Regions from separate parts of the Pseudomonas sp. PA1(2017) genome, predicted to be linked through region 2. Evidence: riboswitches for the same ligand, from Rfam matches in the RefSeq annotation. Region 2 holds a riboswitch; the other holds the start of a gene.
What was found. A riboswitch is a leader RNA that binds a small molecule or an ion and turns the genes downstream of it on or off. The one in region 2 is predicted to bind manganese.
Positions count from the first base shown of each region.

Region 1 (5,611 bases), on a different contig from region 2:
TGCAGGCGCCTGTGATCGCGCCGCCTCGGGCGCCGCCGGCCTGGCACGCAGCGCCTTGAAACCGATGTACAGCAAGTAAGCGGCAGCCAGCCACTTCAAGGCATTGAACAGCATGATCGACTGCGAAACGATCAGCCCAATGCCTGCCAGCGAATACGCCACATGCAGAAAGATCGCGGTGCCCACACCCAGGGCGCAGAACACGCCGGTACGCCGGCCGTGCGCGACGCTCTCGCGCACCACGACGGCAAAATCCGGCCCCGGACTGGCCACGGCCAGGAGATGAATGAGGGCAACGGTAAGAAATTCCATCCAGTACACGGCGGCTCCAGGAGTTGGCTGATTGACCAGGGAGGCGGGTACCGGCACGCCCAACAGGAGCGGGCAGGCGGCAGAGCGCTTCTGATAGGCTGCACTTTACTTCCCGACAAGACTGCCAGAAAGGTACAGCTGATGAGTAAAACAGGCCGCGCGGTGTTTCTCGATTATCGCTCACTCGACCTGGGCGATCTGGACATGACGCCGCTGCGCGAACCCTTCGCCGAGCTGGTGCTGCATGGCCAGAGTACCCCGTCGCAGATCATCGAGCGCCTGCAAGGTGCCCGTGTGGCGATCAGCAACAAGGCCGTGATCGATGCGACCGTGTTGGCGGCCTGTCCCGACCTCGAGCTGGTGCTGGTCGCCGCTACCGGCACCAACAACGTCGATCTTGCCGCGGCCCGAGCCCATGACGTGACCGTATGCAATTGCCAGGGTTACGGCACGCCCTCGGTAGCCCAGCACACCCTCACGCTGCTGCTCGCCCTGGCCACCAGCCTGCAAGACTATCAACGCGATGTTCGCGCTGGCCGCTGGCAGCAGTCGCCCATGTTCTGCCTGCTCGACCACCCCATCGTCGAGCTCGAAGGCAAGACCCTTGGCCTGCTCGGCCACGGCGAGCTGGGCGGCGCGGTGGCCAGGCTGGCCGAAGCGTTCGGCATGCGCGTGCTCTACGGCCAACTGCCGGGGCGCCCGCCCCGCGCTGATCGACTGGCGCTGGACGAGCTGCTCACCCAGGTCGACGCCCTGACCCTGCATTGCCCGCTGACCGAACAGACCCGCAACCTGATCGGCGCCCGGGAGCTCGCGCTGCTCAAGCCGGGCGCCTTCGTGATCAACACGGCCCGCGGCGGGCTGATCGACGAACAAGCCCTGGCCGACGCCCTGCGCACGGGCAAGCTGGGCGGTGCCGCCACCGACGTGCTGACCCAGGAGCCGCCCAGAGAAGGCAATCCATTACTGGCCGACGACATTCCCCGCTTGATCATCACCCCCCACAGCGCCTGGGGCGCCCGCGAGGCGCGTCAGCGGATCGTCGGGCAATTGGCGGAAAACGCGGCGGGCTTTTTCGCCGGGCAAGCCAAACGCCAGGTCAACTGACCCTTTGGTGCGTCGGGCTTGCAGCTTGAGGCCCACGCCCCTACCCTTCGCGCTTTTGCCGGGGTAGATCTGATGGATCCGCGAAGTGAAGTGCTGCTGCGTCAGGCAGAGCTGTTCGGTGGCCCCGCCTTGCTCGCGGGTCTGCCGGCAGATGACCTGCTCGGGCAACTGCCACAGGCTGCGGGTTGGAGCTGGCATGCTGGCGATCAGAGTATGCTCGACGCGCGCTTCGCCGGGCGCAGCACCTTTGGCGTCTCGCCGCCGGCTGCCACGGTCGAGACGGCCGTGCTGTTCCTGCCCAAATCCCGTGAATTGACGGCTTACCTGCTCGACGCCCTCGCCGCCCGCCTGCCCGGCAAGCTGCTGTATCTGGTGGGCGAAAAGCGCGCTGGCGTCGAGCGTGCAGCCAAGCAGATGGCGGCCTACGGCACACCGCGCAAACTCGACAGCGCACGCCATTGCCAGCTGTGGCAGGTGCGCGTGGATCAGGCGCCAGCGGAACCTGATCTCACCTCATTGGCACAGCGCTACAGCTTGCCGCTCGCCGATGGCTCACTGGAAGTCGTCACCCTGCCCGGCGTGTTCAGCCACGGCCGGCTGGATGTCGGCAGCGCGCTGCTGCTCGAGCATCTGAATCAGCTACCAGACGGCCATCTGCTCGACTTCGGCTGCGGCGCCGGCGTGCTCGGGGCAGTGCTCAAACGTCGCTACCCAGACAGCCACGTCACCATGCTGGACGTCGATGCATTCGCCGTCGTCAGCAGTCGCCTGACCCTGGCCGCCAATGGCCTGCAGGCCGACGTCATCAGCGGCGACGGCATTGCCGCTGCGCCCGCGGAGCTGAGCGCCATTCTCAGCAACCCGCCGTTTCACCAAGGCGTGCACACTCATTACCAGGCCAGCGAAGACCTGCTACGCCAGGCTTCCCGGCACCTGCGCAAGGGCGGGCAGATTCGCCTGGTGGCCAACCGCTTCCTCAAGTACCCACCGCTGATCGAACAACATATCGGCATCTGCCACACCCTGGCCGATGCCGATGGCTTCCGCATTTACCAGGCCACCAGCCGCTAACGGAGCCTGCCTGCGGCACAGCGGCGCAGGCCTTGCCCAACAAGATCGGTTTGGGCAGAATGCGCGCGTCCTAGGGGAGTAGTCTCCCGCGAGCACCCGCTCGCCCGGCATGCATCAACATACTTGGTCGGCAGACCATGGTGCGTGCGACCCAAGATCCGCCCAGACGGATCTGCGCCGTTCGGCTCGAACGCCGCGCAGGGTTTGACAAGACCTATGACACGAACACCTTACCCGGGGCGGGAAGGCTGTACGTGTCATAGCCGTGTCTACCCGCCCCTTTAGGAAACCTGATGCTGGAATCTCTTTTCGTTCCCACCCTGATAGTCGCCCTCGCGGAAATCGGCGACAAGACGCAATTGCTCGCCCTGTTGCTGGCCGCTCGCTTTCGCAGGCCCTGGCCGATCATCTGGGGCATGGTGGTCGCCACGCTCGCCAACCACTTGGCCGCGGGTGCGGTGGGCAACTGGGTGGCAGGCCTGCTCTCGCCGGCACTTTTGAGCTGGATTCTGGCGGCGTCCTTCGTCGCCGTGGCGCTATGGACGTTGATCCCGGACAAGCTCGACGATGACGAAAGCTCCAGCCTCAAACGCTACGGGCCGTTCCTGACCACGCTGATCGCCTTTTTCCTGGCCGAGATGGGGGACAAGACCCAGGTGGCGACAGTGATGCTCGCCGCCCAGTACCCGCACTTCATCATGGTGGTGCTCGGCACCACGCTGGGCATGCTGATCGCCAACGTGCCGGTGGTGCTGGCCGGCAACTTCGCCGCCGACCGCCTGCCGCTCACCTTGATTCGCCGGCTCGCCGCCATCGCCTTCGCCGCGCTAGCGGTCTATGCGGCTTATCAGGCGATGCTGTTGAGTGGATTTCTGAACGGCTGATTGACTGAGGCAAGCCCAATGTCCGACCACGGCGTTGGTCTTGGAGCTGAGTCGCCACCGAGTAGATACGAGCTACTTGATGGCGACTTGTCACATCGCGATCAGCCTTTCTTGGCCTGCTGATAAAGCGGCATGACTTTCGGGATAGCGGCCTGCAGCGAGGTGATACGGCTCGACGAGGACGGGTGCGTGCTCATGAACTCCGGCGGTGCGCCCTCACTGGCCTTGGCCATTTTCTCCCACAGGCTGATCGCCGCATTGGGATTGAAGCCTGCGCGGGCCGACAGCTCGAGGCCGATCAGGTCGGCTTCGTTCTCGTTGCTGCGGCTGTTGGGCAGTGTCATGCCGTAGTTCACCGCGGCATCGGCCAGCGCCATCTTGTCCGGTGTCACGCCCAACAGCGCGGCAGCGCCCTGTTTGGCCAGGTTCACGCCATAGGCCTTGGACATCGCCTCACGGCCGTGCTCGCGCAGAGCGTGGGCGATCTCGTGGCCCATGACCGCGGCGATTTCATCGTCGGTGAGCTTCAGCTTCTCGATGATGCCGGTGTAGAAGATGATCTTGCCGCCTGGGCCGCAGTTGGCATTCAGCTCCGGGCTCTTGATCAGGTTGACCTCCCACTGCCATTGGGCCGCATCCGGGCGAAACAGCGGAGCCTGCTTGATCAGGCGGTCGGCGATACGCTGCAGGCGCTTGGCCTCAGCGCTGTTCTTGTCCAGCGCGCCCTGGCTCGAGGCTTCCTGCAGAGTCTGCTGGTAAGACTGGGCATACATCTGGTTGACCTCATCGGTCGACAATGCGCTGAACATGTATTGCTTGCGCTCGACGCCGACCGAGCCACCGCTGGTGGTGTTGACGGCTTGGCATCCTGCCAGCAGCAGAGCCGCAGTCAGCGTGGTAATGGACAACGACGGTTTCATGCTGGATCTCCCTGGTAACTGAGCAAGGTATGCTAGGGGCTGCCTGTATTTCAGCGCAAGCCAAAGGCTCAAGCAGGCGTCAGACACTCCGGCCCGTCGAGCTTCGGGTCATTGACCAGATTGCTCAATACTCGTTCGCGCAGCGCTGTGGGCTTGGCGACGAGCAGCGTCTGCAGCTCCTCGAGCGGTGTGTCGGCGGCCAGCCAGCGTTGCCGCTGCTCGGCGTCGAGAATCAAAGGGCGGCGTAGCGCCGCGGCCGCCTGGGTGATCATGGCGGTGCTCAGATAAACATGGCCCTCTACCGGATAGGCTTCCCAGACCGCCGCGAAGTACAGCAGCGAATCCTCGCCACTCACCCAGTACGGCCGTTTGCGCGCCGCGCCGCGCCACTCATAGAAGCCGTTGGCAGGAATGAGGCAACGGCGCAGGCGAAATGCGTCGCGAAACATCGGCTGTTCGGCGAGGGTTTCGGCGCGGGCGTGGGACGGCGTTTTCGACAGATCCTTCAGCCAGGGAGGAGTCAGGCCCCAGCGCGCCCGCGTCAGCGGCGGCTGCTCATGCTCGCTGCGCAGCACGAGCACCTGGGAGCCGGGAGCCAGATTCCAGTGCGGCAGCTGGTCAGCAGGAAAACCTGGCTGCGCCGCGAAGGCAGGCGTCCAGCGAAACAGCGCAAAGCGTCCACTCATGAAAGACTCATCGGGATGGGTGGGCGCACCCGCTGCTCAACACAGCAGCACGCCTTGAGGGGGATCCGGCTCGTCACCGGGTAGCGGTTGTGCGCCATTGTACTCGGCGATCAACCAGCGGGCGCGCTCGGCGTCGCCGTCTTCCACCAGCAGGCCGAGCAGCCCGCATGCCGGTAGCTCGCCCACTGCGCCGGCCAGGTGGGCACCTACCAGATGCGCCTGGATGCCCTCGCTGGCGAGCATGGCCTTGAGCAACTCGCCTTCCATCAGGTCCTGGGGCTCGTAGATGCGCTTCATCAATCATTCTCCCCGCGCACGTCCAGATGCCAGCTCTGCCCATCGGTTTCGAGTAGAAAGACGATGGGTCTGCAGCATACCGGGCAGTCCTCGATGTATTGCTGATCACCGGCCGACAAGTCCAGTACCGCCTCGACGGGCTCGCCGCAATAGGGGCACTGATAATCCTGGGTTTCCAACATGGGGCGCCTCCGTGTGACTTGCAGGGTATAATGGGCGGTCTATTGCTGCTCCCGGAGTTGCTTTCACGCTGTATTGGCGCGTGATCACGGCACAGGGCGCAGCGCATTCCACCTTTCAATCGCAGCGACAATCACAAGAGATCATGATGGGC
Region 1 covers NZ_MSXU01000007.1:26,562-32,172, forward strand. The annotation lists gene BVH01_RS07060 (LysE family transporter) at 1-321, opposite strand, end outside; gene BVH01_RS07065 (2-hydroxyacid dehydrogenase) at 454-1,419, shown strand; gene BVH01_RS07070 (class I SAM-dependent methyltransferase) at 1,492-2,490, shown strand; yybP-ykoY riboswitch at 2,549-2,695, shown strand; gene BVH01_RS07075 (TMEM165/GDT1 family protein) at 2,787-3,374, shown strand; gene BVH01_RS07080 (M48 family metallopeptidase) at 3,476-4,294, opposite strand; gene BVH01_RS07085 (SOS response-associated peptidase) at 4,363-4,980, opposite strand; gene BVH01_RS07090 (DUF2007 domain-containing protein) at 5,017-5,277, opposite strand; gene BVH01_RS07095 (CPXCG motif-containing cysteine-rich protein) at 5,277-5,459, opposite strand; gene BVH01_RS07100 (1-acyl-sn-glycerol-3-phosphate acyltransferase) at 5,606-5,611, shown strand, end outside.
Region 1: it holds a riboswitch for manganese, as region 2 does, so the genes downstream of both, BVH01_RS07075 (TMEM165/GDT1 family protein) here and mntP (manganese efflux pump MntP) in region 2, are expected to answer to the same signal.

Region 2 (5,611 bases):
TCGGCATCTTCGCGGTGATGCCATTCATAGGCGCCACGGTGGGCATCCTGCTGGCGGGGATCGTCTCCGACCTGCTGATCCGCCGCGGCTACTCGCTGTCCTTTGCACGCAAGCTGCCGTTGGTGGTGGGCTCGATGCTCGGCATGTCGATCGTGCTGGTCAACTTCACCGACTCCAACGTGCTGTGCATCGCCATCCTCACCCTGGCGTTCTTTGCCCAGGGCATCGCGTCGTCGTCCTGGGCGGCGGTCTCGGAAGTCGCACCCAAGGAGCTGATCGGCCTGACCGGCGGCGTCACCAGCCTGGCGGCCAACATCGGCGGCATCGTCACGCCCATCGTGATCGGCGCCATCGTGCAGGCTACCGGCTCGTTCGCCATGGCCTTCTGGTTCATCGGCGGCGTGGCGCTGATGGGCACCCTGTCGTACTCGCTGCTGCTGGGGCGGCTGTATCGCATCCAGTTGCAGGCGCGCTGAGCGGTAATTGGCCGGTTTTCTCCAAGAGCAAGCGTCTTTCGTCCAACTTTTTGCGCTCAGCCGGCTTTAGGCTGAGCGCTCCAGACAGGAGTCCAACAACAATGACTTCCACTTCCTATGTGTTTACCCCCGAACCCCAGGTGAGCCTGCCGGTCGCCGGCAGCGACGAGCGCTTTCCGGTGGGCCGCGTGTTCTGCGTGGGGCGCAACTACCCGTGGCCGGGCGCCAGCGACGTAAAGCCCGATGCACCGGTGTTCTTCATGAAGCCGGCCAGCGCCGTGGTCGAGGCGGTGGGCGAAGTGATCTACCCACCGATGACGGACGAGTTCTGCCATGAGATCGAATTCGTGGTGGCGATCGGCAAGGTCGGTGCCGCTATCGACCAGGCCGATGCCTTGCAGCACGTGTGGGGCTACGCCGCCGGCCTCGACCTGACCCGCCGCGATATTCAGATGCGCGTAAAGAGCGCCGGCATGGCCTGGGAAATGGCCAAGGTGTTCGACGGCGCCGCACCGATCACGGCGGTGGTGCCGGTCGCAGAGGCCGGGCACCCGGAGCGGGGCGCGGTGTGGCTGAGGGTGAATGGCCAGGAACGCCAGCGCAGCGCGCTCGACGAGCAGATCTTCGCGGTCAGCGAGGTGGTCAGCCTGCTGTCGCACCTGGTGCCGCTGCGCCCCGGCGACCTGATCATGACCGGCACGCCCCACGGCGTCGCCGCCTTGAACCCGGGCGATGTGATCAACGCCGGCATCGACGGCGTGGCCGAGCTGGAAATGCGCGTCGGCAGCCGCCCCTAGAGTTCGCTCAACCGTTACCTGTGGGAGCGCGCCATGCGCGAAATCACCGGCGTGGCCCGGTCCCACATGAGTTCTCATCATTTCGTATCGGCATGACGACAGGCCGTGAACCGCTCACTGAGGAGACCCACGTATGTCCCAACAATCCCTGAACAAGGTGGCCCTGGTCACTGGCGCCGGCAGCGGCATCGGCAAGGCCGTGGCTGAAGCGCTGATGGCCGACGGCTTTTCTCTGGTGCTGGCCGGGCGCCGGCCCGAGCCGCTGCTGGCGATGGTCGAGGCTGCCCGCAGCCGTGGTCAGGACGCCATCGCGGTACCGACCGATGTCCGCGATCCGGCCAGCGTCGATGCCCTGTTCGCCAGCGTCGAGGAGGTCTATGGGCGGCTCGACGTGATCTTCAACAACGCCGGCGTCAACACGCCAGCCGTGACGCTGGACGAGCTGGATGTCGAGCAGTGGCGCAACGTCATCGACACCAACCTCAACGGCGTTTTCCTCTGCGCGCGTGGCGCGTTCCGGCTGATGCGCAAGCAGTCGCCCCAGGGCGGGCGGATCATCAACAACGGCTCGATCTCGGCGCACACGCCGCGGCCCTACAGCAGCGCCTACACCACCAGCAAGCACGCGGTGCTGGGGCTGACCAAGTCCCTGGCGCTCGACGGCCGCGAGTTCGGCATCGCCTGCAGCCAGATCGACATCGGCAACGCCCTGACCGAGCTGTCGGTGCGCATGACCAAGGGCGTGCGCCAGGCCAATGGCGAGATCGCCGTCGAGCCGATGGTCGACGTCAGCCACGTTGCCGACGCAGTGCGCTACATCGCCGCGCTGCCGTTGTCGGCCAACGTGCTGAACATGACCGTGATGGCCACCAACATGCCCTTCGTCGGGCGTGGCTGATCGGCAGTTCGTCGACGCGACCTGCCCAAGACAACAATCGAGGTACCCATGAAACCAGAAGTCCTGCAGCTCAGCCCCATCCTGATTCCAGAGATCCGCGACCAGCTCGGCGAGCTGTTCACCATTCGCCGTTACTACGAGCAGGCCGACAAGGCCGCCTATCTGGCGCAGCACGGCGCCAACATCCGCGGTGTCATCACCGGCGGGCACACCGGCATCAGCCAGGCGGTGATGGCGCAGTTGCCGAATCTCGAAGTGGTGGCGGTCAACGGCGTGGGTACCGATGCGATCGATCTGGCCTATGCGCGTGACCGCGGCATCCAGGTCACCGCCACCATCGGCGCGCTGACCGAAGACGTCGCCGACCTGGCCATTGGCCTGCTGATCGACCTGTGCCGAGGCATCAGCACCGGTGATCGTTACGTGCGCAGCGGCCAATGGGCGAAAAGCGCCACGCCACTGGTGCCGTTACCGCTGGCCCGGCAGTTCTCCGGCATGCGCATCGGCATCGTCGGCATGGGCCGGGTAGGGCGTGCGGTAGCCGCCCGTGCCGCGGCCTTCGGTTGCCCGATCAGCTACACCGATCTGCAGCCGATGAACGACGTGCCGCACACCTTCGTGGCCGATCTGCTGAGCCTGGCCGATGGCAGCGATGCGCTGATCCTGGCGGCGGCCGCGGACAAGGGCGAGGCCATCGTCAATGCCGAGGTGCTGCATGCCCTGGGGCGCGACAGCTACCTGATCAATATCGCCCGCGGCAAGCTGGTCGACGAGCCCGCCCTGGTCGCCGCGTTGCAGAGCGGGCAGATCGCCGGTGCCGGGTTGGACGTGTTCGCCGACGAGCCTCGGGTGCCAGGCGAGCTGTTCGAGCTCGAGCAAGTGGTGCTGCAGCCGCACCGCGCCAGCGCCACGGTGCAGACCCGCACGCGCATGGGGCAGATGGTCGTCGCCAGCCTGGTCGACGTGTTCGCCGGGCGCAAGCCGAACGGCAGCGTCACCGGCTGACTCTTGCGGATGGCGGCTCGCCGAGCCGCCCTTTGGGGCCGTGCGGCCCCTGTTTTATCCTGCGCTGGCCCGTCGACAGCGTGCACGCCTGTCCCGGCCAAGCCTTGTCCGTCCTGGCAAGCGATTTCCCGGCAGAAAAAATGGTTTTTTCGCGCGGCGCTTTTGAGTAAAGTGCGGGCCTCTTTGGGGAGTAGCCTGCTTCCGGGTTCGCTCGGCAGCGTTCGTATCAACATTCTCGGCAGCAGCCGTGGTACGAACACCTTTCGGTTGGTGAGACCAATGACAGATACGTGCCTAAGGTCGGGCGCGTGTATCCGTCATTGACTCATAGCCCGACCGAGACGTAACCGTGAGCCTCCTTTCTCTTGTCTTCCTGGCCTTCGCCATGTCCACCGATGCCTTTGCTGCCGCTGTCGGCAAGGGTGCCTCGCTGCATAAACCCAGGTTTCTCGATGCACTGCGCACCGGCCTGATCTTTGGCGTGATCGAAGCCATCACCCCGGTGGTCGGCTGGTTCATTGGCCAGGCGGCGGCGGGGTACGTGGAGGAGTGGGATCACTGGATCGCCTTTACGCTGTTACTGCTGCTCGGCGGCCACATGATCTACGCCGGTCTGCAGCCTGAAAGCGACGATGGCGAAGAAGACAAACCCAAGTCCCATTCCTTCTGGCTGCTGGCCGCCACGGCGTTCGCCACCAGCATCGACGCACTGGCCGTTGGCGTCGGCCTGGCGTTCGTCGACGTGAATATCTGGTTTGCCGCACTGGCCATCGGCCTGGCGACCATGACCATGGTCACCATCGGCGTGATGCTCGGCCGCCTGATTGGCACCGCCATCGGCCGCAAGGCGGAGATTCTCGGCGGCCTGGTATTGATCGGCGTGGGCGCTGCAATTCTCTACGAGCACACCCTGTAAGGAAGGCTGCTGAGTTCAAGACGCCATTCCAGCGTTGAAAATCAAACCCGATCTATATCGGCAAACACGATACATATAGATGAATCACTTCGTGTTTCCGAATGTTTCTGCAGCCGCTGCGCTTGTATAATTTCTGGTTAACCGCCCGTTGGGCTCTTTTGCAACGACTTCGTGGATTCTTCGATGGCAAACGATTCATCACCACCTTCGGCTGTCGCGCGGCTCTGGCTCGCTGCGCTCGGCTTGGTCATCCTGGCGACTGGGCTGTTCTTCGGCGTCCATGGTTACCGCCTGGTCGCGCTCGGCGGCAGCGTGTATTTCCTGATCGCTGGGGTGATGATGCTGGCGGCTGCCGTGCAGATCATGCGCGCGCGGATTTCCGGTGGTGTGCTGTTCGCACTGGTGTTCGTCGGCTCGCTGGCCTGGTCATTATGGGACGCTGGGCTGGATTTCTGGCCACTGATCTCGCGTCTGATGGTGCCTACCGGCTTCATGATCTGCGTGGCGCTGTCCTTTCCGCTGTTGCAACGCGGTAATCGCCGTGCCGCAACGCCGGCACCGGCCTTCATCGCAGCTGGTGTATTGACGCTGGGCTTCGGTGCCGCGGTGTGGGGCATGTTCCAGCCCCATCCGGTAGTGGCCGCCACTGGTAAGGCGCCGGTGGCAACACCGGCGAGCGAGGCGCAGCAGAACTGGGAGCACTACGGCAACACGCCTGGCGGCTCGCGGTTCGTCGCGCTGGACCAGATCACGCCCAAGAACGTCAAGGAGTTGCAGGTCGCCTGGACCTATCGCACCGGTGACGTGCCGGAGAGCCCGACCGGCAATGGCGCCGAAGACCAGCAGACACCGCTGCAGGTCGGCGACCGGGTATTCCTGTGCACCCCGCACAACAACGTGATCGCCCTGGAAGCGGCCACCGGCAAGGAAATCTGGAACCGGCAGATCAACGCTCAGCAGAAGAAGTGGATGCGTTGCCGCGGCCTGGCGTATTTCGATGCCACGCGGCCCATCGCCCAGCCCACTCAGCCGAACTCCACGCCTATCAAGGTGCCCAGCGTGCCAGCGGGTGCTGCTTGCCAGCAGCGCATCCTGATGAACAGCATCGAGTCCGAACTGATCGCTCTGGACGCCAATACCGGTGAATTCTGCGCGGATTTCGGCGTGCAGGGTCGTGTCGACCTCAAGGCCGGTATCGGCAAGGGCGCCGACGCGGGGCAGTACTCGTTGACTTCTGCGCCGACCCTGGCCGGCACCACAGTAGTAGTGGGTGGGCGGGTGGCCGATAACGTCAGCACCGACATGCCGGGCGGGGTGATGCGCGGCTTTGACGTGATCACCGGCGAACTGCGCTGGGCCTTCGACCCGGGCAACCCGGACGAGCGCGAAGCGCCTGCGGCGGGTGACACCTACACTCGTTCCACGCCGAACGTGTGGGCGCCGATGTCCTACGACCCGGACTCCAACACGGTGTTCATGCCGGTCGGCAGCGCTGCCATCGACCTGTGGGGCGTCAAGC
Region 2 covers NZ_MSXU01000009.1:906,448-912,058, reverse strand. The annotation lists gene BVH01_RS11320 (MFS transporter) at 1-476, shown strand, start outside; gene BVH01_RS11315 (fumarylacetoacetate hydrolase family protein) at 578-1,273, shown strand; gene BVH01_RS11310 (SDR family oxidoreductase) at 1,407-2,171, shown strand; gene BVH01_RS11305 (2-hydroxyacid dehydrogenase) at 2,220-3,176, shown strand; yybP-ykoY riboswitch at 3,355-3,521, shown strand; gene mntP (manganese efflux pump MntP) at 3,526-4,092, shown strand; gene BVH01_RS11295 (membrane-bound PQQ-dependent dehydrogenase, glucose/quinate/shikimate family) at 4,276-5,611, shown strand, end outside.